Regions from separate parts of the Marinobacter metalliresistant genome, predicted to be linked through region 2. Evidence: predicted binding sites of a transcription regulator. Region 2 holds the regulator's gene; the other holds the start of a gene.
What was found. Region 2 encodes sigma-54, which starts transcription at its own class of promoters, with help from an activator protein. Its sites were predicted from a motif close to ANTGGCATNNANNTTGCTNT; they were not measured.

Region 1: a site for sigma-54 is predicted at 8,445-8,464, ahead of flhA (flagellar biosynthesis protein FlhA). Genes of this name have one in related genera too.

The regions. Positions count from the first base shown of each region.
Region 1 is NZ_CP101118.1:1,144,639-1,156,243, forward strand. Features, by position in the region: gene NLK58_RS05320 (chemotaxis protein CheA) at 1-1,785, opposite strand, end outside; gene NLK58_RS05325 (protein phosphatase CheZ) at 1,802-2,587, opposite strand; gene cheY (chemotaxis response regulator CheY) at 2,608-2,991, opposite strand; gene NLK58_RS05335 (RNA polymerase sigma factor FliA) at 3,154-3,897, opposite strand; gene NLK58_RS05340 (MinD/ParA family protein) at 3,930-4,742, opposite strand; gene flhF (flagellar biosynthesis protein FlhF) at 4,830-6,122, opposite strand; gene flhA (flagellar biosynthesis protein FlhA) at 6,183-8,363, opposite strand; gene upp (uracil phosphoribosyltransferase) at 8,582-9,220, shown strand; gene NLK58_RS05360 (uracil-xanthine permease family protein) at 9,223-10,479, shown strand; gene NLK58_RS05365 (class I SAM-dependent methyltransferase) at 10,460-11,314, shown strand; gene flhB (flagellar biosynthesis protein FlhB) at 11,409-11,605, opposite strand, start outside.
Region 2 is NZ_CP101118.1:1,416,468-1,428,072, forward strand. Features, by position in the region: gene NLK58_RS06595 (ABC transporter ATP-binding protein) at 1-88, opposite strand, end outside; gene NLK58_RS06600 (KpsF/GutQ family sugar-phosphate isomerase) at 276-1,256, shown strand; gene NLK58_RS06605 (HAD hydrolase family protein) at 1,258-1,818, shown strand; gene lptC (LPS export ABC transporter periplasmic protein LptC) at 1,815-2,408, shown strand; gene lptA (lipopolysaccharide transport periplasmic protein LptA) at 2,392-2,958, shown strand; gene lptB (LPS export ABC transporter ATP-binding protein) at 2,936-3,661, shown strand; gene NLK58_RS06625 (RNA polymerase factor sigma-54) at 3,874-5,394, shown strand; gene hpf (ribosome hibernation promoting factor) at 5,496-5,804, shown strand; gene ptsN (PTS IIA-like nitrogen regulatory protein PtsN) at 5,891-6,361, shown strand; gene rapZ (RNase adapter RapZ) at 6,389-7,273, shown strand; gene NLK58_RS06645 (HPr family phosphocarrier protein) at 7,281-7,550, shown strand; gene mgtE (magnesium transporter) at 7,695-9,056, shown strand; gene yjgA (ribosome biogenesis factor YjgA) at 9,184-9,711, shown strand; gene NLK58_RS06660 (carbon-nitrogen hydrolase family protein) at 9,765-10,610, opposite strand; gene NLK58_RS06665 (AsmA-like C-terminal region-containing protein) at 10,626-11,605, opposite strand, start outside.

The sequences.
Region 1 (11,605 bases), 270 kb from region 2:
ATGGAAAATCTCGACCACGTTCACCAGCGGCAAGGCAAAGGACTGGTCGCCGAGCATGATCATCAGGGTGGGCATGATCGCGAGCGTCAACGGAACCTTGATAACAATTCGCGACCCTTTACCCAACTCCGACTCAATGCTCAGTTGGCCATTGAGCTGGCCAATCTTGGTCTTGACCACATCCATGCCGACCCCACGGCCGGAGACATCCGAAATCTGATCCTTGGTCGAAAAGCCCGCGGCAAAGATCAGGTTGTAGCACTCGGTATTGGTCAGGCGATCAGCTGCATCCTGGTCGTAAATCCCCTTTTCCACCGCCTTGCGACGCAACACTTCGGGATCCATACCGGCCCCATCATCCTCGATGAACAGCAGGATGTGATCGCCTTCCTGTTCTGCCGACAGCGTGACCGTGCCCTGGCGCGGCTTGCCGGCCTTTTCCCGGACATCCGGCGCCTCAATACCGTGATCGACGGAGTTGCGGACCAGGTGCACCAGTGGGTCGGAAAGTGCCTCCACCAGGTTCTTGTCGAGGTCGGTTTCCTCGCCATGCATCACCAGATTCACCTCTTTCTTGAGGCTTCTGGCAAGATCCCGGACCACCCGCGGGAAACGCCCGAACACTTTTTTGATCGGCTGCATGCGGGTCTGCATCACGGCAGACTGAAGATCGGTCGTTACCACATCCAGGTTCGAGACCGCCTTGTGCATGTGTTCGTCTTCGCTTGCCGCACCGAGGCGCTGTAAACGGTTCCGAACCAGCACCAGCTCGCCCACCATGTTCATGATGTCATCCAGGCGCTTGGTGTCGACGCGCACGGTGGTTTCTGCGGCCGGGGCATGCTCCCTGGATGGCATGGCCGGTGCCGCACCGCCTTTGGTGCCCGGTCTGTCAGCGGATTTCGGTTCTTCCTTCGGTTTTTCCGCCTTGGGTGGCTCGGCTTTCGGCTTCTCCGGTTTTTGCGGCGAAGCCGGCTGGCCGCCGACGGTCGGGCTTCCGCCCTTGCCGTGGAGATCGTCCAGCAGCTTCTCGAATTCATCGTCTGTGATCAGGTCATCGCTGCCGCCGGTTTCAGTCTTCGGGGACGGTTTTTCGTCTTCCTTGCCGGGAGTCTCATCCCTGGCAGGCGCACCGGCAAACTGACCTTTGCCATGCAACTGGTCCAGAAGCGCCTCAAACTCATCATCGCTGATCTCGTCATCACCGGAACTCTCGTTCTTGCCGGCTCCAGCGTCGGGGCTGGACGGCGATGGGGGGGCGCCGGATGGCTCGTCATGCAATGCATCCAGCAACTTCTCGAATTCGTCGTCGGTGATGTCGCCCCCGTCTTCCGTCGGGTCGTCTTCCGTCGTTTGTTCCTGCTGTGGGGTGGTGGCCGGGGCAACACTTTCGACCTCCGGCCGTGCCAGAGCGTCGAGCGCTGCAATCAATTCGTCGGGGGCGGGCGTCAGTTCTTCGTGGTTCCGGACCTGCTCAAACATCGCGTTGACGTTATCGAGGGCTTCCAGAACCACATCCATCAGCTCTGAATCCACCTTGCGCTTGTGATTGCGCAGGATATCGAACACGTTCTCGGCGGAATGGCAGCAATTGACCAAAGCATCAAGCTGCAGGAAGCCTGCCCCACCCTTGACAGTGTGGAAACCACGGAAGATGGCGTTGAGCAGATCACTGTCATCAGGATGTTGCTCAAGGTCTACCAACTGCTCTGACAGCTTTTCGAGTATTTCGCCGGCCTCTACCAGAAAGTCCTGCAAAATCTCGTCATCAGCATCAAACGCCATGCGTTACCCTCTCTATTCAGAAACCGAGACTGGACAACAGGTCATCCACATCGTCCTGTCCCGAGACTACATCTTCACGCTCATCGGCCTTGATCTGGGGCCCGACGCCCTTTTCCGCAGATTCTTCCTGGTCATCAATCTGGTGCACGGTGCCCGTCAGCTGATCAACATGACTGGCCATCACCACCAGACTGAGCATCTGTTCCTCAACCTCTTTCACCAGCGTGGTGACTTTCTGGATGACCTGCCCGGTGAGATCCTGGAAATCCTGGGCCAGCAGTATTTCCGAGAGATTGTTGTACATGGTGTCCGCGTCCGTGGCCATGCCAGCGAAGAACTTGTCGATCCGGCCATACAACTGGCGAAATTCTGCCGGCTGCATCTCCCTGCGGCGCAAACGTTGCCACTCGTCCCGCAAGGCTGCCGCCTCGTCTCTCAGTGCGTTGGCTACCGGCATGGTTGCCTCGACCAGATCCATGGTCCGGTTGGCCGCTTCACCGGTCATATGCACCACGTATTCGAGACGGTCAGAGGCATCTGTCATTTTTGACAGCGCTTCCTGTTGTTCAGCGTTACGGGGATCTATCTGAAAGTTCCGGATCGCTTCGTGCAGGCTTCGGGTCAGTCGCCCGACCTCCCGGTACAGACTCTGATCCCTGACTTCGCTGAGTTCATTGATCAGGGTCATGGCTTTGGCATATTCGCCGGCATTGACGCTTTCAGCCAGTTCGGTTGCCTGACGCTGGAGCTTTTCCGTCACCTCTGGTTCGAGGCCCCGATGGTTCTTTTTGCTATCGCTCATGAGAGCCATCCGACCTCTGGTTACTGGATTCTTTCAAAGATTTTCTCAATCTTTTCCTTGAGCACCGCAGCAGTAAACGGCTTGACAACATAGCCATTCACGCCTGCCTGGGCAGCGGCAACAATCTGGTCCCGCTTGGCCTCTGCGGTTACCATCAGCACCGGCAGGGTTTTCAGGTTCTCGTCAGCCCTGACGGCCTTGAGCAGATCGAAACCGGACATGCCCGGCATATTCCAGTCGGTTACCAGAAAATCATACTTTCCGCTTTTGAGCATCGGCAGCGCCGTGTTGCCGTCATCGGCTTCATCGGTATTGGTGAAGCCAAGATCGCGCAGCAGGTTCTTGATGATCCGTCGCATTGTGGAAAAGTCATCCACAATGAGAATTTTCATGTTCTTGTCCAATGGGACCTCCAGTTAGTAACACCCGGAATTCGTTTGACCTTTCGGCTCGAAGTCTAGCAGGCCGCTGTTTTAACCGCTTATTGTCTGATCTTTGCTTCGGTTGTAAAGCATCGGTTACCAAAAACTACAGACTGCTCCGCTGCAGACACACAAAGGCGGTGATCAGTTGCCCGTATCCTGGCGCCAGTCCGATAACCGTCCGCGAAGGCGCAAGGCCGCCTGGCTGTGAATCTGGCTGACCCGGCTTTCACTGACGCCGAGCACCGCGCCGATTTCCTTGAGGTTCAGCTCGTCCTGGTAATACAGGCTCAGCACCAGTTTTTCCCGCTCCGGCAGTTCCTCTATAGCCTCAGCAAGACTGCGGCGGAACGCGTCGGACGAGAGTCCTTCGAGCGGATTATCCCGTGGCTCTGTCTGTTCTATCGGCAGCTCGCCGGATTCATTGAGCTCATCGAGACTAAAAAGTCGGCCGCTGTTGGAGTCGGAGAGGTAGGAATGGTACTCGGCCAGCCCCATGCCCAGTTCTTCAGCCACTTCCAGATCCTGGGCTTCCCGGCCGAGACGATCTTCAACGGCCTTGATGGCCTGGGAAATGCGGCGGGTATTACGGTGCACAGAACGGGGAACCCAGTCGCCCTTGCGGATCTCATCCACCATGGCACCGCGAATCCGGATGCCTGCGTAGGTCTCGAAGGTTGCGCCCCTGGTGGCGCTGTAGCGTTGAGCCGCCTCGAGCAGGCCGATCATTCCGGCCTGCATCAGGTCGTCAAGCTGCACAGAGGCTGGTAGCCGGGCCATCAGATGAAGGGCAATTTTCTTGACCAGAGGCGCGTGCTCCTCAACGAGCTGGGAAGGCTTCTGCGCGCCTGACTGGTTATAGATTCCGAGGTTTTTCGCCAATGTCATGTATCCGGTTTTTTTGTTTGACTGGATCCGATTCAGACTTCGACGAGCCGCTCCACAAAGAATTCCAGATGCCCACGGGGAGAGGAAGGCAGCGGCCAGTTATCAACTTTTTCCGCCAGCGCCTTGATCGCCAGGGAAGCTTTCGCCCTGGGATAGACATCCAGCACTGCCCGCTGCCGCTGAACCGCTTTTTTCACGGCTTCATCGTAAGGCACCATGCCGACATATTGTAGTGCCACATCCAGGAAGCGCTCGGTGACCCGGGTCAGTTTTTCAAACAGGTGCCGGCCTTCCTGCTCATTTCTCACCTGATTGGCAAGAATGCGGAAACGGTTGGTGCCGTAATCACGGTTCATGAGTTTGATCAGGGCGTAGCAGTCGGTGATGGAGGTGGGCTCGTCGCACACCACCAGGAGCAGCTCCTGGGAGGCTCTCAGAAAGCTCACCACTGATTCGGAAATGCCCGCGGCGGTGTCTACGATCAGCACATCAATCTGGTCACCGAGTTCGCTGAACGCGTTGATCAGCCCGGCATGCTCCATGGGGCTGAGCTGGGTCATTCGCTGGGTACCGGAGGACGCCGGTACAATCTTGATGCCACCGGGGCCATCGACCAGAACGTCCTTGAGGTCACAGTCGCCCGCCAGCACATCCTGAAGGTTCCGGTTGGCGGTAATACCGAGCAGTACATCGATATTGGCCAGCCCGAGGTCGGCATCAAGAAGCACGACTCTCCGGCCTTTCTGTGCCAGGGCAATCCCGAGGTTAACCGACACGTTACTCTTGCCGACTCCACCTTTTCCGCCGGAAACTGCAATCACCTGTACCGGTTGTGCTTTGCTCATACTGTTTTTTGTCTCTCGCCACGTTTAGCCGGGTGCTGTCTTTTCGGACGCTCGCTGTCAGTCTGTCCGCTCTCAGCGCCCGCTCTCTCAGGCTCCTTCTGCGACCGCCTGCTGTTTCTGGAGAGTTTTAAGCCGGTCCACGGCCAGCCGCACCAGCGGAACCGCTTCCGCGTGGTGCAGGTCTTCGGGAATCTTTTGCCCGTCAGTGTAGTAGGCCACCGGCAAACCGGTTTCCATCACAAAGCCGAGAGACTCGCCAAGTGTCAGGGCCTCGTCGATCTTGGTCATCACGCAGCCCGCAAGATTTGCCATCTTATAGCAATGCCAGACGGATTTCATGATGCGCGGCTGACTGGTGGCCGAGACCACCAGATGCGTCTTGACATTGTGATGGCTGCGCGCCAGTTCGGCCAGCTGTTCCTGATAGCCTTTGTCCGCACTGGTCAGCCCGGCAGTGTCGATCAGTACCAGATGACGGTCTGACAGCTCGTCCAGAATATCATCCAGACCGTGGCTCTCGTCGACGACTCGCACCGGAACATTCAGGATGCGACCGAAGACAAACAACTGCTCGTGGGCCGCCACCCGGTAGCGGTCAGTGGTGACCAGGGCCACGGAATCGGCACCATGCCTGAGCACATACCGCGCCGCCAGCTTGCCGATGGTGGTGGTTTTTCCGGAACCGGTGGGCCCCACCAGGGCAAAGACCCCGCCCTGATCCAGCCATTCTATGCGGGAAGTCCGTACGCCGGTGCACAGCATTTTGAGGGATTGCTTCCAGCCATCCTCCAGTCGCCCGGCCTTGTGGCGGCGAGAAATTGACCCCGCCAGACCGCTACCGAGACCGAACTCCTGAAGCCGCTCGGCCAGTCTCTGCTGAACCGCATTGGCTGCCGGCACCTCAGGCTCAGGCTTACCGCCCTGCATCAGGTCCTTCAGGGAACGGATCTCCGCACGCATCTGTGCCAGTTCATCGGAATAGGCCTCCCCGGACCGGACCGGAGCCGGATCCTGATCATCAAATCCGGAACCCACCACCTCCTGAACCGCCGGGAACGACGTACCGGCATAACCGCCCCCCTGGGCGGCCCGCTTTTCCCGGACCTCTCGGATTCGATCCCGGGACCGGCCGAGTTCGTCCTCAAGACGACGGTGCTGGTCCGCCTGCATTTCAGCCAGGCGGGAGCCGTTAGTGGCTTCCTGCGCCTGGTCACCCAATCGCTGACGCGCCATGTTTTCGTCGTAGTCCAGCGCCGTCACTATTTCGACGCCGCCGTCTACCCGGCGGTTTGAAAGAATTACGGCGTCTGGCCCCATCTGTTCACTGACCTGTTTCAGCGCCTCTGCCATGGTCCTGGCAAAAAACCGTTTTACTTTCATGATGCCTCTTCCTCCACCGGCAACGCCGTGCCGGCGCCGTCCGCTCTGTCATCCGCGCCGTTACTGGCCAACGGACGCCACGATCGTGATCTGTTTGTTATCCGGTATTTCCTGGTACGAGAGCACATGCAAACGCTCTACCCCGTAGCTGGCGAATTTCGCCAGTACCGGCCGCAGGGGCCCGGAAACCAGCAAAATGGCTGGCTTACCCAGCATTTCCTGCCGCTGGACGCTCTCCTGAAGGGAGCGCTGGAGCTTTTCAACCATATTCGGCTCCAGGACCAGGCCAATGTCTTCCTGTCCGCCGGATTGTTGACTCTGCTGAAAAGATTTTAGCAATAACTGTTCCAGATCCGGATCCAGGGTAATCACCGGTATCTCCGCCTCATTGCCGCAGATGCTCTGCACGATCATCCGCCGCAACGACTGACGGGCAACGGTAGTCAGCAACTTTGGATCCTGGCTCTTCGGATGGACATTGACGATAGCCTCGGCAATGGAGCGCATGTCCCGGATCGGCACTTCTTCCCGGAGCAGGTTTTGCAGCACCTTGAGAAGCAGACTGATGGAAACGGTGGTCGGTACCAGCTCCTCGGCGAGTTTCGGTGAAATCTTCTCCAACTGGTCCAGCCACTGCTGAACTTCCTCGTGGCCCAACAATTCATGGGCGTGCTTCTGCAGCACCTGATTCAGGTGAGTAGCCACGACCGTGCTGGCGTCCACAACCGTATAGCCGAGAGTCTGGGCCTGATCCTTGCGGTCCGGTTCGATCCAGCTGGCATCCAGGCCGAAGGCCGGGTCCTTGCCCTCAATGCCTTCAATTTTTCCGAATACCTGACCCGGATCGATAGCCAACTCCCGGTCGGGGTGAATCTCAGCCTCGGCGATGGTCACACCCATCAGCGTGATGCGGTAGACGTTGGGCATCAGATCGAGATTGTCGCGAATGTGAACCGAAGGCATCAGAAAGCCCAGATCCTGGGACAGCTTTTTTCGCACGCCCTTGATGCGGCTGAGCAGTTGGCCACCCTGGGACTTGTCCACCAGCGGAATAAGCCGATACCCCACCTCCAGGCCCACGATGTCCACAGTGGCCACATCGTCCCAGCCCAACTCTTTGGTTTCGCCCGGCGCCGGCAGTTGACGACCCTGGTCGGAGCCGGCGTCACCGCCCGGCGGAAGATCGCGGCCAGCCGGTCGAGGCGCGCCCCCGGCCCCACTCCGTCCCGGGAATACGCCCTCTTCTTCTATCGTCTGGCGCTGATGTTTCCAGATATACCAGGCGGCACCGCCGGCCAGGGTACCCAGCCCCAGGAAGGCCACATGGGGCATACCGGGAATCAGGCCAAGAATGATCAGGATGGCTGCGGCAATTGAGAGTGCCTTGGGCGCGCTGAACATCTGCTGCAAAATCTGCCCGCCCATGTCCTGGCTGGAAGTAACCCGGGTAACCATGATGGCGGCGGAGGTAGACAGCAGCAGCGACGGGATCTGCGCCACCAGACCATCACCGATGGTCAGCAGCGCATAGCGCTCCATGGCCAGGCCGAAATCCAGGCCATGCTGGAGCATACCAATGGCGACCCCGCCAATAATATTAATGGCCAGAATCAGCAGGCCGGCAACGGCATCGCCCTTCACGAACTTGGAAGCACCGTCCATGGAGCCGTAGAAGTCGGCTTCCTGGGCAATCTCTGCCCGGCGATGCTTGGCATCATCCTGGTTGATCAGACCGGCGTTCAGGTCGGCGTCGATCGCCATCTGCTTGCCTGGCATGGCATCCAGCGTAAACCGGGCACTTACCTCGGAAACCCGGCCGGCGCCCTTGGTCACCACCAGGAAGTTGATGATCATCAGGATCGCAAAGACCACCAGCCCAACGGCGTAGTTGCCGCCTATCAGCACCGCACCAAAGGACTCGATAACCTTACCCGCGGCATCCCCCCCCTCGTGGCCGTTCAGCAGCACGATCCGGGTAGACGCCACATTCAAAGCCAGGCGCAGCAGCGTCGCCACAAGCAGCACAGTCGGGAAAGAGGCGAACTCCATGGGCCGGAGGGCATAGACACACACCAGCAGGATGACGATCGACAGGGTGATGTTAAAGGTAAAGAACACGTCCAGCAGGAAGGCGGGCATGGGAAGAATCATCATGCCCAGCAACCCCATCAACATGACGGGTACGCCCAGATTGCCCCGCGTCAGGGTTTTGACGTTATTGAGGACCAAAGCTCTGTCCATGCCGGAAACTTCTCCGATTGCCGCGCCTGAAGGCGTTATGAAGGTCGGGATTCTGACGCCGGGACGTCGTTTGAAAGGGTTATGGCAAGATCCGTACCACTCCTGAGGGAATTTCACGCGGAGCAGTGCTCCGCAGCCTGACTCGCCTAGCCAGATACGGTATCCTTGCGCCATTTAATTGAGACACTGAAACCACAATCAGACACACAGGTGACCCCATGCCAATCCACGAGGTAAAACACCCGCTTATCCGCCACAAGCTCGGCCTGATGCGCCGGGCGGATATCAGCACCAAGAATTTTCGTGAGCTGGCGCAGGAAGTCGGTGCCCTGCTGACCTACGAGGCCACCAAGGATTTCAACCTGCAGGAAAAGACCATCGATGGCTGGGCCGGCCCGGTGACGGTGGAACAGATCCACGGCAAGAAAATCACCATTGTTCCGATTCTTCGTGCGGGTCTTGGCATGCTCGACGGCGTACTCAGCCTGATCCCGGTCGCCCGGGTAAGCGTTGTCGGCCAGATCCGCAACGAGGAAACCCTGGAAGCCAGCACCTATCTGGAAAAACTGGTTGGTGAGCTTGACCAGCGCATGGCACTGATTGTCGACCCGATGCTGGCTACCGGCGGCTCCATGATTTCCACCATCGAGCTGCTCAAGAAGGCGGGCAGCACCGAGATCCGGGCCCTGGTTCTGGTCGCCGCTCCAGAGGGTATTGAAAAGGTCCTGGAGAAACACCCGGATGTGTCTGTCTACACGGCCTCAGTTGACGAACGCCTGAACGAGAAAGGCTATATCCTTCCGGGTCTCGGCGATGCCGGCGACAAGATCTTCGGCACCAAGCAGAAGGACGTTTGAGCATGCAGGACCCTACCAACGACCCGGTCTGGAAACAGGCGATCGCCGGCTCCCAGATGCTGTTGGTGGCCTTCGGCGCCCTGGTTCTGATGCCACTGATTACCGGGCTGGACCCCAACGTGGCCCTGTTCACGGCCGGCCTTGGCACCCTGATCTTCCACCTGGTCACCGGCGGCCAGATTCCCATCTTCCTGGCCTCCTCCTTCGCCTTTATCGCACCGGTTATTGCCTCCAAGGGCCGGTTTGGCATGGAAGAAACCCTCGGCGGCCTGATGGCTGCGGGTATCCTCTACATTATCCTGAGCGGGCTGATTCGCCTGAGGGGCACCGGGTTTGTACGCCGTCTTTTGCCTCCGGTCGTTATCGGCCCGGTGATCATGACCATCGGCCTTGGCCTGGCGCCGGTCGCCGTTCACATGGCGTCGGGCCGCACCGGTGATGGCGCCACCCAACTGATCCCGTACAACACCGCCATCTGGATCGCCATGATTTCCCTGGCGGTGACCATCATCATGTCGGTCTGGGCCCAGGGCATCTTCCGGCTGATCCCGATCATGTTCGGCGTTATTACCGGTTACCTCCTCTCCGCCTTCGCGGGCATCGTCGATACCACACCGATTCAGGAAGCGGCCTGGTTTGCCGTCCCCAACTTTGTTGCGCCGGCGTTCAGCTGGGGTGCTGTTCTGTTCATGATTCCGGTCGCCATCGCCCCGGCCATCGAACACATCGGCGACGTACTGGCCATCGGCAATGTCACCCGCAAGAATTACCTGGAAAAGCCCGGCCTTCACCGCACCCTGCTGGGTGACGGCCTGGCCACCAGCGCCGCTTCCCTGCTCGGCGGACCGCCTAACACGACCTACTCGGAAGTCACCGGCGCGGTCATGCTGACCCGGAACTTCAACCCGAAGGTGATGTGGTGGGCCGCCTGCATTGCTATTGTCCTGGCCTTCATGGGCAAGTTCGGCGCAGCCCTGCAGACCATCCCGGTGCCGGTCATGGGTGGCATCCTGTGCCTGCTGTTCGGTTCCATCGCCGTGGTTGGCCTTAACACACTGATCCGCCATCAGGTGGACCTGTCACAGTCCCGCAACCTGGTTATCGTGGGTGTCACCCTGGTGTTCGGTATTGGCGGCATGGTTCTGGGGAACCTGGAAGGCATTTCGCTGAGCGCGGTGGTTGCCATCACCCTGAACCTGGTGCTGCCCGGCAGCCACGAGGCCTGGGGAAGAGCCATTTATGAGCAGAAGACCGACTGACAGCTCCGGCATCAGTTTCACTGCCCTTTATACCGGCGCCGTCTGGCACCGGCACGGGCTGTCGGACGACACCCTGGCCACCGGGAAGGGTCGCTGGCTGTACCGCCTGATGACACCGTTCGAGGCCGTCAGCAAGGCAGCGGTTGGCGGCAACATCCGGACGTTCCTGCTCCAGCGCCACCTGATCATTGATCACCTGATTGACCGCGCCATTGCCGAACGGGGCATTACCCAGGTTCTGGAAATCGCCTGCGGCATGTCACCCCGCGGCATCCGCCTCCGGCAAAAACACCCCCTGATCCACATGGTCGAAGCCGACCTTCCGGACATGGCCGGCCGCAAAGCGCTACGGCTTCTGGCCACCAACCGGCTGGGCGACCATCATCAGGTTACCCCCATCGACATCCTCGCGGACCAAGGTGAATACCAACTGGAAAAGGTGATCGACCGCGTGTTCGACAACACCCGGCCGGTGATCATCATCACCGAAGGCCTCACCAGCTATTTTTCACTGGCGACCATCACCGACTTCTGGCGCCGCCTGTCCGCCGCCATGGCCAGACGCCCCGGCTCCGTTTACCTGTCCGAAAGTTACTACCAACCCAGCCAGCCACTGCTGAACACCACCCTCAAAGCCCTCGGCAGTCTGCTCGGGGCCGCCACCCGCAGCCAGGTCAGCTTTCACTTTCAGACCGACGACCAGGCCCGGGAGCATTTCCTGTCCTGTGGTTTCACCTCGGCCACGGTTCACGACCCCCGATCCTGGTATGGGGTTCTGCCGATACCCGAAAGCCGCGGGGAGCCGATGGTTCGTGTTATTAAGGCTGACTGTTGAGTTCGTTGTTCTGGACTTTTTGTAGCCTGCCGAATAATGGAGTTTGCGGCCCACAACCACGCAACCTCCAACCCTGAAAGGCTGGGAAACCAGGCTAAACATCCCGCCGCAAATCCGAAGGAATCGGAAAATCAGGCATACCAGGCTTGGGTCCACGCCCCTTGCGGAACTGCCGCAACTGGAACACATAGGCAAGAACCTGTGCGATAGCCATATAAAGGCCATCGGGAATCTCCTCACCGATATCGGTGTTGTGGTAAACCGCCCGGGTCAGCGGGGGCGTGCGCAGGA
Region 2 (11,605 bases):
GAATTTCCAGGCTGACACCGTCGAAAATCCGGCGCCCGGAGCGGGAAAACACAACATCCTCAAGCGATATGTAAGCCGATGAATCCATAGTCCCTACCTTTCAAAGAGGGCTACATTATGCCAAGGAACGCCCAAGCTCAATCCAAAGAACCCAAAATGTACTGATAGCAATGATCAGTTTGACTGAACTTTCGGTAACCGGGCCTCGTTGCCGGGCGAAAATGATATACTCCTCCGACCATTTCCAATGTCTTAACAGCCAGGCCCCAAGCCCGATGAACGAACAGACTCCGACCGATTTCCGAACGCCCGCCCTGCGTGCCATCCGCATCGAGCGAGACGCCATCAACGCTCTTGAGAGCCGTATCGACGATCATTTTACCCGGGCCTGTGAAGTTATTATGAAGTGCACGGGCCGCGTGGTGGTTACCGGCATGGGCAAGTCCGGCCACATCGGGAACAAGATCGCCGCAACCCTGGCCAGCACCGGCACGCCTTCGTTCTTCGTTCATCCAGGCGAGGCAAGCCACGGCGACATGGGTATGATTACTCCCCAGGACGTAGTTATCGCCATTTCCAACAGCGGCAACACCAGCGAGGTGGTCACCATTCTGCCACTGATCAAACGGATGGGCGCGCCCCTGATCAGCATGACCGGCAATGCGAATTCCACCCTGGCCCGGGAAGCCATAGCCAATCTGGATGTCAGCGTGCAGGTAGAGGCCTGCCCCCTGGGCCTGGCACCAACGTCGTCCACCACCGCAACCCTGGTGATGGGTGATGCTCTGGCGGTCGCCCTGCTTGAGGCCAGAGGTTTCAGCGCCGAAGATTTTGCCTTTTCCCATCCGGGCGGAAGCCTGGGGCGGCGGCTATTGCTGCGGGTCTCTGACATCATGCATACCGGTGATCGTATTCCGGTGGTCAGCGAGAGCACGCCCCTCAGCGGTGCGCTGCTGGAAATCTCCCGCAAGGGCCTTGGCATGACCACGGTCGTTGATGACCAGGGTGCGCTCACAGGAATATTTACGGACGGCGACCTTCGCCGCACCCTGGACCGCTCAGTAGACATCCACAATACGCCCATTCATGAAGTAATGACCCGGCATGGAAAAACCATCCAGGCCGATCATCTCGCGGCAGAGGCATTGAACGTGATGGAAGAAATGAAGATCAACGCCCTGCCGGTTACCGATGAGAACGGTGCCCTGACCGGCGCCATTAACATGCACGATTTGCTGCGGGCCGGGGTTATCTGACATGCAGAACCAATGGCCCGAGTCCCTGCTGGCGAAAGCGGCGTTAATCCGACTGATTGCCCTGGATGTCGATGGCATCATGAGCGATGGCAAGCTCTACTTCAGCGCCACCGGCGATGAGCTCAAGGCGTTCAACATTCTCGACGGCCTGGGCCTGAAACAGTTGATAGCTGCGGGTATAACTGTCGCTGTCATCACCGGGCGTAAGTCACCACTGACAGAAAAACGCATGCGGGACCTCGGTATCCCGCACCTGGTGCAGGGACGAGAGGACAAGAAAGCAGCCCTGCAGGAACTGGTGAGCACCATGAACATCCGCCCGGAAGCGATCGCCTACATGGGCGACGATCTGCCAGACTTGCCAGCCCTGACGTTTGCAGGCCTTGGAATCACAGTGCCCAACGGATACTGGCTGGTCCGGCAGCATGCGGATTACTGTACCAGGGCCCAGGGAGGAAACGGCGCCGTGAGGGAGGCTTGCGACCTGCTGCTTAGCGCCCACGGAAAGCTGGACGCAGCGCTGGCCCCCTACCTGGGGCCTGATCAGGAGGCTGGCACGTGAACTGGCTCCCGGACCGGCCCCGGCTGCAAACGCTGGCACTGGCGGGTACCATTGTCGCGGCGGTGTTTTTGCTATGGCGAAGTGATGAGCCTCCGGCTATCGACAGGCAGGCCGCCGATCTGAGAGGCGATACCGAACCCGACGGATTCGTGGTCAATGGCAAGTACACCGCGTTCGATGAAGCCGGCAACCCCAAGGTCAGTTTTACCAGCCCGCGGATAGAGCAGTTCGAGGAGGGCAACCTGGCCACCATGGAATCGCCGAGGGCCAAACTCTACAGCGGCACCGGCGATGCCGACACTCTGCCCTGGATTGTGGAAGCCGAGAATGGCAGCCTCCTGCAAAATGAAAACCTGCTTTACCTGACCGGCAATGTCCGGGTACTCCGAAATGTGGGTGGTCGGGACACCACCCTGACAACGCCAACCCTGACCCTGGACAACGACCGGGGCATGGCATACACAGATGCACCCGTAGAAATACGCGACGTGACAGGAACCACCCGTGCCACAGGTATGAAAGCGTGGATCGGCGAGCGGATTCTGGAACTGAACTCTCAGGTGGAAGGACTCTATGAAACCGGAAACTAACCGATACCGGGGCCTGATGGCTGCCCTGCTGACCATCGCCATGGCGGGGCCGGCAGCAGCTTTCGAGCTTGATTCTGACATTCCCATCAAGGTAACCGCAGACAACGCCCGCCTCGACGACGGCCAGGGTATCGCCACCTACACCGGCGATGTAGAGCTGGAACAGGGCGAGACCCATCTGAGCGCGGAGCGTGTGGTTCTGTACCGCGACGAAAACGGCCTGAACCGGATTGAAGCCTTCGGAAGCCCGGCCCGTTACCGCCAGCCAACCCGTGAGGGCGAAGGTGAAACCGACGCCAGGGCGCTGAATATTACCTGGTCGGCCACTGACCAGCGTCTGATCTTTGAACGGCAAGCGGTCATCGAACAGAATGGCAACCTGTTCCGGGGCGATGTCATCCATTATGATACCGTCCGCCGGGTCGTAACTGCCCAAGGCGGCGCCGATACCGGTGAAGGATCCGGCCGGGTAGAAATGGTGATTCAGCCACGCAGCACTGACAGACGTACTGACAGACAGGAATCCGATGGCAGTTCTGAGAGCCAGTAATCTGGCAAAGAGTTATAAACAGAAAAAAGTGGTGATCGACGTTTCCCTGGAAATCCGCAGCGGGGAAATTGTTGGTCTGCTGGGCCCCAATGGCGCCGGTAAAACCACCTGCTTTTACATGATTGTGGGGCTGGTTCCCGCCGACCGCGGCCGGATCACCATCGACAGCCGCGACATCACTCATCTGCCCATGCACGGCCGGGCGCGTCAGGGCATCGGTTACCTGCCCCAGGAAGCCTCGGTATTCCGCAAACTGTCGGTGCGCGACAACATCATGGCCATTCTGGAAACCCGCAAGGGTCTGGGTAAGGCGGAGCGGGAAAAGAAGGTGGAAGAATTGCTCGAAGAATTCCACATTACCCACATTCGTGACAGCATGGGCATGGCCCTGTCCGGCGGCGAGCGCCGGCGTGTGGAAATTGCCAGGGCCCTGGCGATGGAGCCGGCCTTTATCCTCCTGGATGAGCCGTTCGCCGGTGTCGACCCCATTTCCGTGAGCGATATCAAACACATCATCCGGCATCTTCGGGACAAGGGCATTGGTGTGTTGATTACCGACCACAACGTGCGTGAGACCCTGGACATCTGTGAGAATGCCTACATCGTTTCCGGTGGCCACATCATCGCCTCCGGTAATGCCGAGGCCATTCTGGCCAACCAGCAGGTGAAGGAAGTGTATCTGGGCAATGAGTTCCGACTGTGAAATTGGGGTCAGATGAAATTGGGGTCAGATGAAAAGTTCATCTGACCCCAATTTCATCTGACCCCCGGATTGTTTTGATGATCTGTAGCAAGTAAACTCGGCAAAGAACTTGCTAGGGTAATACAGAGCCAAGGCAAGTAACCGACATATAAAGAATTTTTCACTACCTACGACACCAAGCGCTGATGAGTGACGGATCCTGAACCATGGTAATGAAAGCCTCCTTACAGTTAAAGCTGGGTCAGAGCCTGACCATGACACCCCAGCTGCAACAGGCGATCCGGCTTCTACAGCTTTCCACTCTCGACCTTCAGCAGGAAGTCCAGCAGGCCCTGGAATCCAACCCCATGCTGGAGACGTCCGAGGATGAGGATCAGCCGGAGACCGACACCGGGAATGACGAACGGGAGGCCAATGCCACCGAGTCCGCCGCTGAGACAGTTCCCGAACCTTCACCCGACTGGGATGAAACCGAAAACGGTCCGGACTGGTCCTCGGAAAACGAAATCCCGGATAATATCCCGGACGATCTCCCGGTCGACACCGCCTGGGACGATATCTACCAGTCCGCACCGGCATCGGCCGCCCGTAACGATGACGAAAACGATCACGATTTCGAGACCCGCAACTCCCCCACTGACACGCTTCAGGATCACCTGGAATGGCAACTGAACCTGACCCCGATGAGCGAACGGGACCAGGCCATTGCCCACGCTTTGATGGACGCAGTGGATGAACGCGGTTATCTGACCAGTCCGCTGGAAGAGATTCATGCCGGGTTGCTGGATGAAAACGAAGAAGACCCCCTTGAGCTGGATGAAGTCGAGGCGGTCCTTCACCGGCTGCAGCATTTTGATCCTCCCGGCGTGTTCGCCCGGGACCTGCAGGAATGCCTGCTGATCCAGCTCAACCAGCTGCCGCCGGAAACGCCCTGGCTGGCCCAGGCTCGCCTGGTCATCACCCATTACATCAATCTGCTCGGCAACCGCGACTATGCCCAACTGCTACGCCGCAGCCGCCTGAAAGAAGACCAGCTGCGGGATGTACTGGCCCTGATTACCGGTCTGAATCCCCGCCCCGGTGACGTGATTGACCGCACCGAACCTGACTACGTAATTCCGGATGTGATCGTTCGCAAGCACAACGGCCGCTGGCGCGTTGAACTGAATCCGGAAATTGCCCCGCGCATCCGCGTCAATGCCAGCTATGCTTCTCTTATAAGGCGTGCGGACAGCAGTGCCGACAACACTTACCTGCGGGATCAGTTGCAGGAGGCGAAATGGTTTATCAAGAGCCTGCAGAGCCGCAATGAAACCCTGCTGAAAGTGGCGACCCGTATTGTCGAGCACCAGCAAGGATTCCTGGATCAGGGTGAAGAAGCCATGAAACCGCTGATCCTCTCTGATATCGCCCAGGCGGTTGAGATGCATGAGTCCACGATTTCCCGGGTCACCACCCAGAAATACATGCACACCCCCCGGGGAATTTTCGAGCTGAAATATTTCTTCTCCAGCCATGTCAGCACTGACGAAGGCGGTGAATGTTCTTCCACGGCGATCCGCGCGATGATCAAAAAGCTGATTGCCGCGGAAACGCCCAAAAAGCCATTGAGCGACAGTAAAATTGCAGCCATGCTAGGAGAACAGGGAATCAAGGTTGCGCGACGCACCGTTGCCAAGTACCGGGAGGCCATGCACATTCCGCCTTCGAACGAACGCAAGCGGCTGGTCTGAACACCCCGGGGTCCGGGCGCAACGTACTATTCGCCGGCGCACAATGCGCCAGCACCCAGACCGGCTCCCGGGAGCCGGAACGATGACAACAGGAGACGCCTATGCAACTCAATATTTCAGGCCATCACGTAGAACTGACTCCCGCACTGAAGGATTATGTTTCAGAGAAGTTCCAGAAGCTCGAGCGTCACTTTGACCACATCAGCAACTGCCAGGTAACCCTGGAAGTGGAGAAGGTGCGCCAGATTGCGGAAGCCACGCTGCACGTGGTTGGTGGTGAGATTCACGCAAAGGCAGAAAATGAGGATATGTACGCAGCCATCGATGTCCTGATCGACAAGCTTGACCGCCAGATTCTCAAACACAAGGAAAAGAATGTAGACCGGATGCACGGAAACGGCTCTCGCTAACTGGCTGTTTTCATGCAAGTCATCCAATCGAGCTGCGACACGGCTGACGTGTCGCAGCCTTTTTTTAACGGAAATGCAGTCGATCCATGAGCGACACATCCCTGACCATAGACAACATACTTGCACCGGAGCTCACCCTCTGTCGGGTGTCGGCATCCAGCAAGAAGCGGGCTCTGGAGTTTATTGCCGAGCAGATAAACCTCCAGGACAATACGCTCAGCGAAACCCAGATATTCAATAACCTGATCTCACGGGAGCGTCTGGGTAGCACCGGTATTGGCCAGGGAATTGCCATCCCACACTGCCGCCTGGAAGGCCTGGATCATGTGGTGGGCGTACTGATGACGCTGGAAGAAAGCGTCGAGTTTGACGCCATCGACAATCAGCCGGTAGATCTGATCTTCGCCCTGGTCGTGCCCAAGGAGGCCACCAGCGAACACCTGGAACTGCTCAGCCAGCTGGCGGAAAAATTCAATGAGCGGTCGTTCTGTGATCGCCTGCGGCAATGCGAGGACGCCAGCACCCTGTACGAGCGCATGACCGCCTCAAGCGGATGACATTCATTGCAGTGGAGGTACGTGGTCATGAAGCTGATTATCGTCAGTGGCAGGTCCGGATCGGGCAAGAGTACCGCACTTCATGTTCTGGAAGACCTGGGCTTCTATTGCATAGACAACCTCCCGATCGGCCTGCTTTTCCCCCTTACCCGGGAAGCCGCCAGCCAGACAAAACCGGGCCGCCTCGGCAAGATGGCCGTGAGCATTGACGCCCGTAACCTTTCCGGAGAACTGGCCAACTTCGAAGAGATCTACCGCCGCCTCCAGGAAACAGGGGTGACCGTTGAGATCATCTTCCTGGATGCCGACGAACAGTCCCTGCTGCAGCGTTTTCATGCGACTCGCCGAAAGCACCCCCTGAGCGATGACAAGACCTCGCTGCGGGAAGCCATCACCAGTGAAAAGAAGCTTCTTGAACCGCTGTCCAAGCTCTCCGACCTGTATGTGAACACCACCGGCATGTCCATGTACGAACTCCGGGATATGGTGAAGCAGCGGGTTGTCGGCAGGAAGGAGCAGGAACTGGCCCTGCTGTTCCAGTCGTTTGGCTTCAAGCACGGTGTACCGCTGGATTCGGACTATGTCTTCGACGTTCGATGTCTGCCTAACCCTTACTGGGATACCAGCCTTCGGAAGTATGTGGGCACCGATCAGCCGGTGATCGAATTTCTTGAAAAGGAACCGGCGAGCCGAAAGATGATCGATGATCTCAAGGCTTTCCTGGACACCTGGTTACCCTCCTTCGCGGACAGCAACCGCAGCTACATGACCATCTCCATCGGCTGTACCGGAGGCCAGCACCGCTCTGTGTATGTGTGCGAGCAGCTGGGCGAGTACTTCCGGCAGCGCTACAACAATGTCCAGGTGCGCCACACCGAGCTGCCACATTTGCAGACACGGGAAGAGATCTGATCAGCCCATGATTCGCCGCCCGATTACCATTATCAACAAACTGGGGTTGCACGCACGTGCCACCGCCAAGCTGGTTGCCACAGCCTCCGAATTCGACAGCAGCGTGAGAATTGCTGGCAAGGGCCGGGATGTGGACGCCAAAAACATCATGCAGGTGATGATGCTGGCCGCCAGCAAAGGTACGGATGTTGAGCTCATTGCTGAAGGACCCGACGAGGAGCAGGCCATTGATGCGCTGGTCGAACTCATCAACGATTATTTTGGCGAGGGCGGTTAAAACGGGGTCAGATGAAAACGGGGTCAGATGAAAGTTCATCTGACCCCGTTTTCATCTGACCCCGGTTTGATCTCCTGCAACTCGCACTCACCGATAACGGCTAACTCCGCTATAATAAAGGCGTTTTCTGATGCTGGGTGATTCATGACCGATATTCTGGAAAAAAGCCAGGCCCGCCAGCGCCTTCGCTCCCTGAGTGAAGCCCTGGACAGCGGCGCACTGAAGCAGGTTGCACGCATCCTGAACGGTGGCCTGAGTCCCAGCGACATTGCTCACCTGCTGGAATCTTCGCCGCCCCGGCAGCGTGCCCTGTTGTGGAACCTGGTCGACAAGCAGCTGGAAGGGGAAGTCCTCCAGTACCTGAGCGACGATATTCGCGGTTATTTCCTGAGCCAGCTGAACGCCCAGGAACTGGCGGACATTATCGAGGATTTCGAGTCGGACGATCTGGCCGACTTGCTGCAGCAACTGCCGGACACGGTGATCCAGGAAGTTCTGGACACCATGGACGAACAGGACCGCCAACGTGTGGAAGAGGTCCTTTCCTACCCGGAGGACACCGCTGGCGGCCTGATGAACACGGACACCATCACGGTGCGCCCGGACATCAGCATTGACGTTGTTCTTCGTTACCTTCGCCGGCACCGTACCTTGCCACCAATGACCGATAGCCTGATTGTGGTCAGCCGGCGCGATGAATTCATCGGCATGCTGCCGATCACCAAGATGCTGGTGTCCAACCCTGCCGCGACCGTGCGGGAAGTCATGGACACCGACATCGAGCCAATTCCCGTCAGCCTCTCCGACACCAAGGTCGCGACACTGTTCGAGCGCTATGATCTGATCTCGGCGCCGGTGGTGAACGACGAGGGCCGGTTGCTGGGCCGGATCACCATCGATGACGTGGTTGACGTTATCCGTGAGGATGCGGATCACTCGCTAATGAGCATGGCCGGCCTGGATGAAGACGAAGATACCTTTGCTCCGGTCTGGAAAACCACGCGCCGCCGGGCGGTATGGCTCGGGATTAACCTGATTACCGCGCTTACGGCATCCGCAGTGATCGGTCTGTTTGAGGACACCATCGCCAAGGTGGTGGCGCTTGCGGTACTGATGCCGATCGTTGCCAGCATGGGCGGCATTGCCGGCAGCCAGACCCTGACCCTGGTCATCCGGGGCATGGCCGTCGGGCAGATCAGCGGCGCCAACGTTGGCTGGCTGCTGAACCGGGAGTTTCTCTCCGGCATAATTAACGGGCTGCTCTGGGCGGCGGTGGTCGCAGGTGCTGCCATGCTCTGGTTCCAGGAGGTGCTGATTGGAGCTATCATTGCTGCCGCCCTGGTGATCAATCTTGTTGCAGCGGCACTGGTGGGCACGGTGCTGCCGCTGTTTCTCAAGTCCCGCAACATCGATCCGGCCCTGGCTGGTAGCGTGATACTGACAACCGTGACGGATGTGGTTGGATTCATGGCCTTTCTTGGCCTGGCGACCATTTTCTACGCCTGATAGGAGAACATGGGGTCAGATGAAAGCTTTCATCTGACCCCGACTTTACGATTTTCTACGCCTGATAGGCGAACATGGGGTCAGATGAAAGCTTTCATCTGACCCCGACTTTATGGCTACTGGATTTATGAAAGACAACCACGACAACGACGCGCCGGAATACGACGGCCCCAGCAAGTCCCAGCTCAAACGGGAAATGCATGCGCTGCAGGACCTGGGCAAGCGGATGCTCGACCTGACCAACGATAAGCTGGAAACCCTGCCGATCAGCGATAGCCTGAGGGCTGCCATCGAGGAATCCCGACGCATTCGCCAGAATGAGGCCAAGCGACGGCACCTCCAGTACATCGGCAAGATCATCCGCCAGGAAGACGACCCCGAAGCCCTGAAAAAAGCCATTGACGCCTTTGACGCCGGCAGTGAGGAACACACCCGCAGACACCACCTGGCCGAACGCTGGCGCGACCGGATGATTGCCGGGGGCGATTCGGTGGTGGGGGAGTTCTTCAGCTACTGCCCGGGGGCGGACATGCAACACCTGCGCAACCTGGCCCGGAATGCCCGAAAGGATGTCGAAAAACAGAAAAACACCGGGCAGGCCAGGAAACTGTTCCGTTATCTTCGGGAGTGCATCGACGACGCTGAAGCTGTGTGAAAATGGGGTCAGATGAAAAGTTCATCTGACCCCATTTTCATCTGACCCCATTTTCAGCCTTTAAGGCGCCGGTGCTCCCATACCGGCATTCGGGTACGGAGGTTGGTAATCTGCTCCGGGTCGAGCTCCGCGGCGACCACACCCGGACCCTCGCCCATTTCAGTCACTACCCGGCCCCATGGATCGCAGATCAGGCTGTGGCCGTAGGTCTGGCGCCGTTCACTGTTCTGACCACCCTGCCCGGCGGCCACCACCCAGACCTGGTTTTCGATGGCCCGTGCCCTGATCAATGGGTGCCAGTGGGCATCGCCGGTTTGCCAGGTGAATGCACTCGGCAGGCATATCCAGTCGGCCTCCTGCTCCCTCAGTGCCCTGAACAGCTCCGGGAAGCGCAGATCGTAGCAGATGGCGAGGCCCAGCCTTCCCGCCGGCGTGTCCACGGTAACGACCTGCTCCCCCGGCTCAAAGGTGTCGGACTCACGATACTGGCCATGGGCGTCTTCAACCATGGCATCGAACAGGTGGATCTTGTCATAACGGGCAACCTCCGTTCCCTGGTCATCAAACACCAGGCAGGTTGCACGGACCCGGGCCTCGATATCTGAACCATCCGGGCGTTGCGCCAGCGGCATCGAGCCGCCAACAATCCAGATCCCGAGCTTTCGGGCCTGTTCCGCCAGAAAGGCCCGTATCACCGGTTCAGGGCCGGCTTCCTTGCGGCCACAATCAACCATCTGGCTGGTTGCCAAGACCGCAAAATTTTCCGGCAGCACCGCAACCCCGGCCCCCTGTCCTGCGGCCTCCGCCAGCAGTCGCTCCGCTTCGGCCAGGTTGGCCCGGATATCATGGCTGCTTACCATCTGAATGGCCGCGACCTGACTGGAAACATGCTTGCTCATAACAGTCTCCTGTTCTTATTGACCGGTGTCGAATACCCGCTGCAAATTCACTTTCGGCTCATCCCATGTGCCTGTAACACTGTAGGTTGCACTGGTGAGCTTGCTCAGAGGATCGCCCAGAATCTTGTCCAGCACAAACAGGGCACCACCAATGGGTGCACCGGCTCCCATCAGCAGTGCCGCCAGGGGCAGATTCTGGGTCAGGGGCAACACAACCACCAACCGCATATTTAGCTGCTCACTGGCCATATTGGTGGTTCCACTGAGTTTGAAGGCACCGGAGGGGCCCACCACCTGAAGTTCGGGATCCATCGTCAGCAAGCCGTTGATGATCTGAGCCTTGCCAGAAATTGCATCGAATGCCACGCCTCGCTCGTACAGATCGGAAAAATCGAGCTTGAGCCGCCGCCACAGCGTGTCCGAGTTCAGAAGATTGAAAACGCGGAACAACTGGGCGCTATTGTTACGCTCAAGAATCACGCCCTTATCCAGTCTCAGACTGACCGAGCCATTGAGCTCCGCTATCGAGAATTCATCCGGACGACCGGGCCAGTCCAAATCCAGTTGAATGTTGGTGGCCTCGTTGGTAACCGGCATGTCGGTGTCGAACAGGTTATTCAGGTCTGCCAGAGCACCACCGGTAATGGATCCCCAAAACCGGCTTGTCTCCTGCTCGCCAACGATGCTCCAGGTCATGTTACCCGTCAGCGTCAGGGAGTTTAACCGCCCCTCTATGTCATTGACGTTGAGCCGGTAGGGCTCGGGACGAAGCCGGAAGGCCCAGCCACCCAATGAATCAGTGTTCAGTTGGAGATCGGCGATAGTTACGTCAATGTCTGGCCAGTTGCCCATATCCAGGGCCCGGAACGCTTCGAGCTGTTTCTTCAGGGTGAGCAAATCCGCGGACTCCTTCGCAACTCCTTCACCGCGCATTAGCTGCAGTACCTCAAAATCCACCATTATCGTATCGCCATTGTCCGGGATCAGCACCTGCC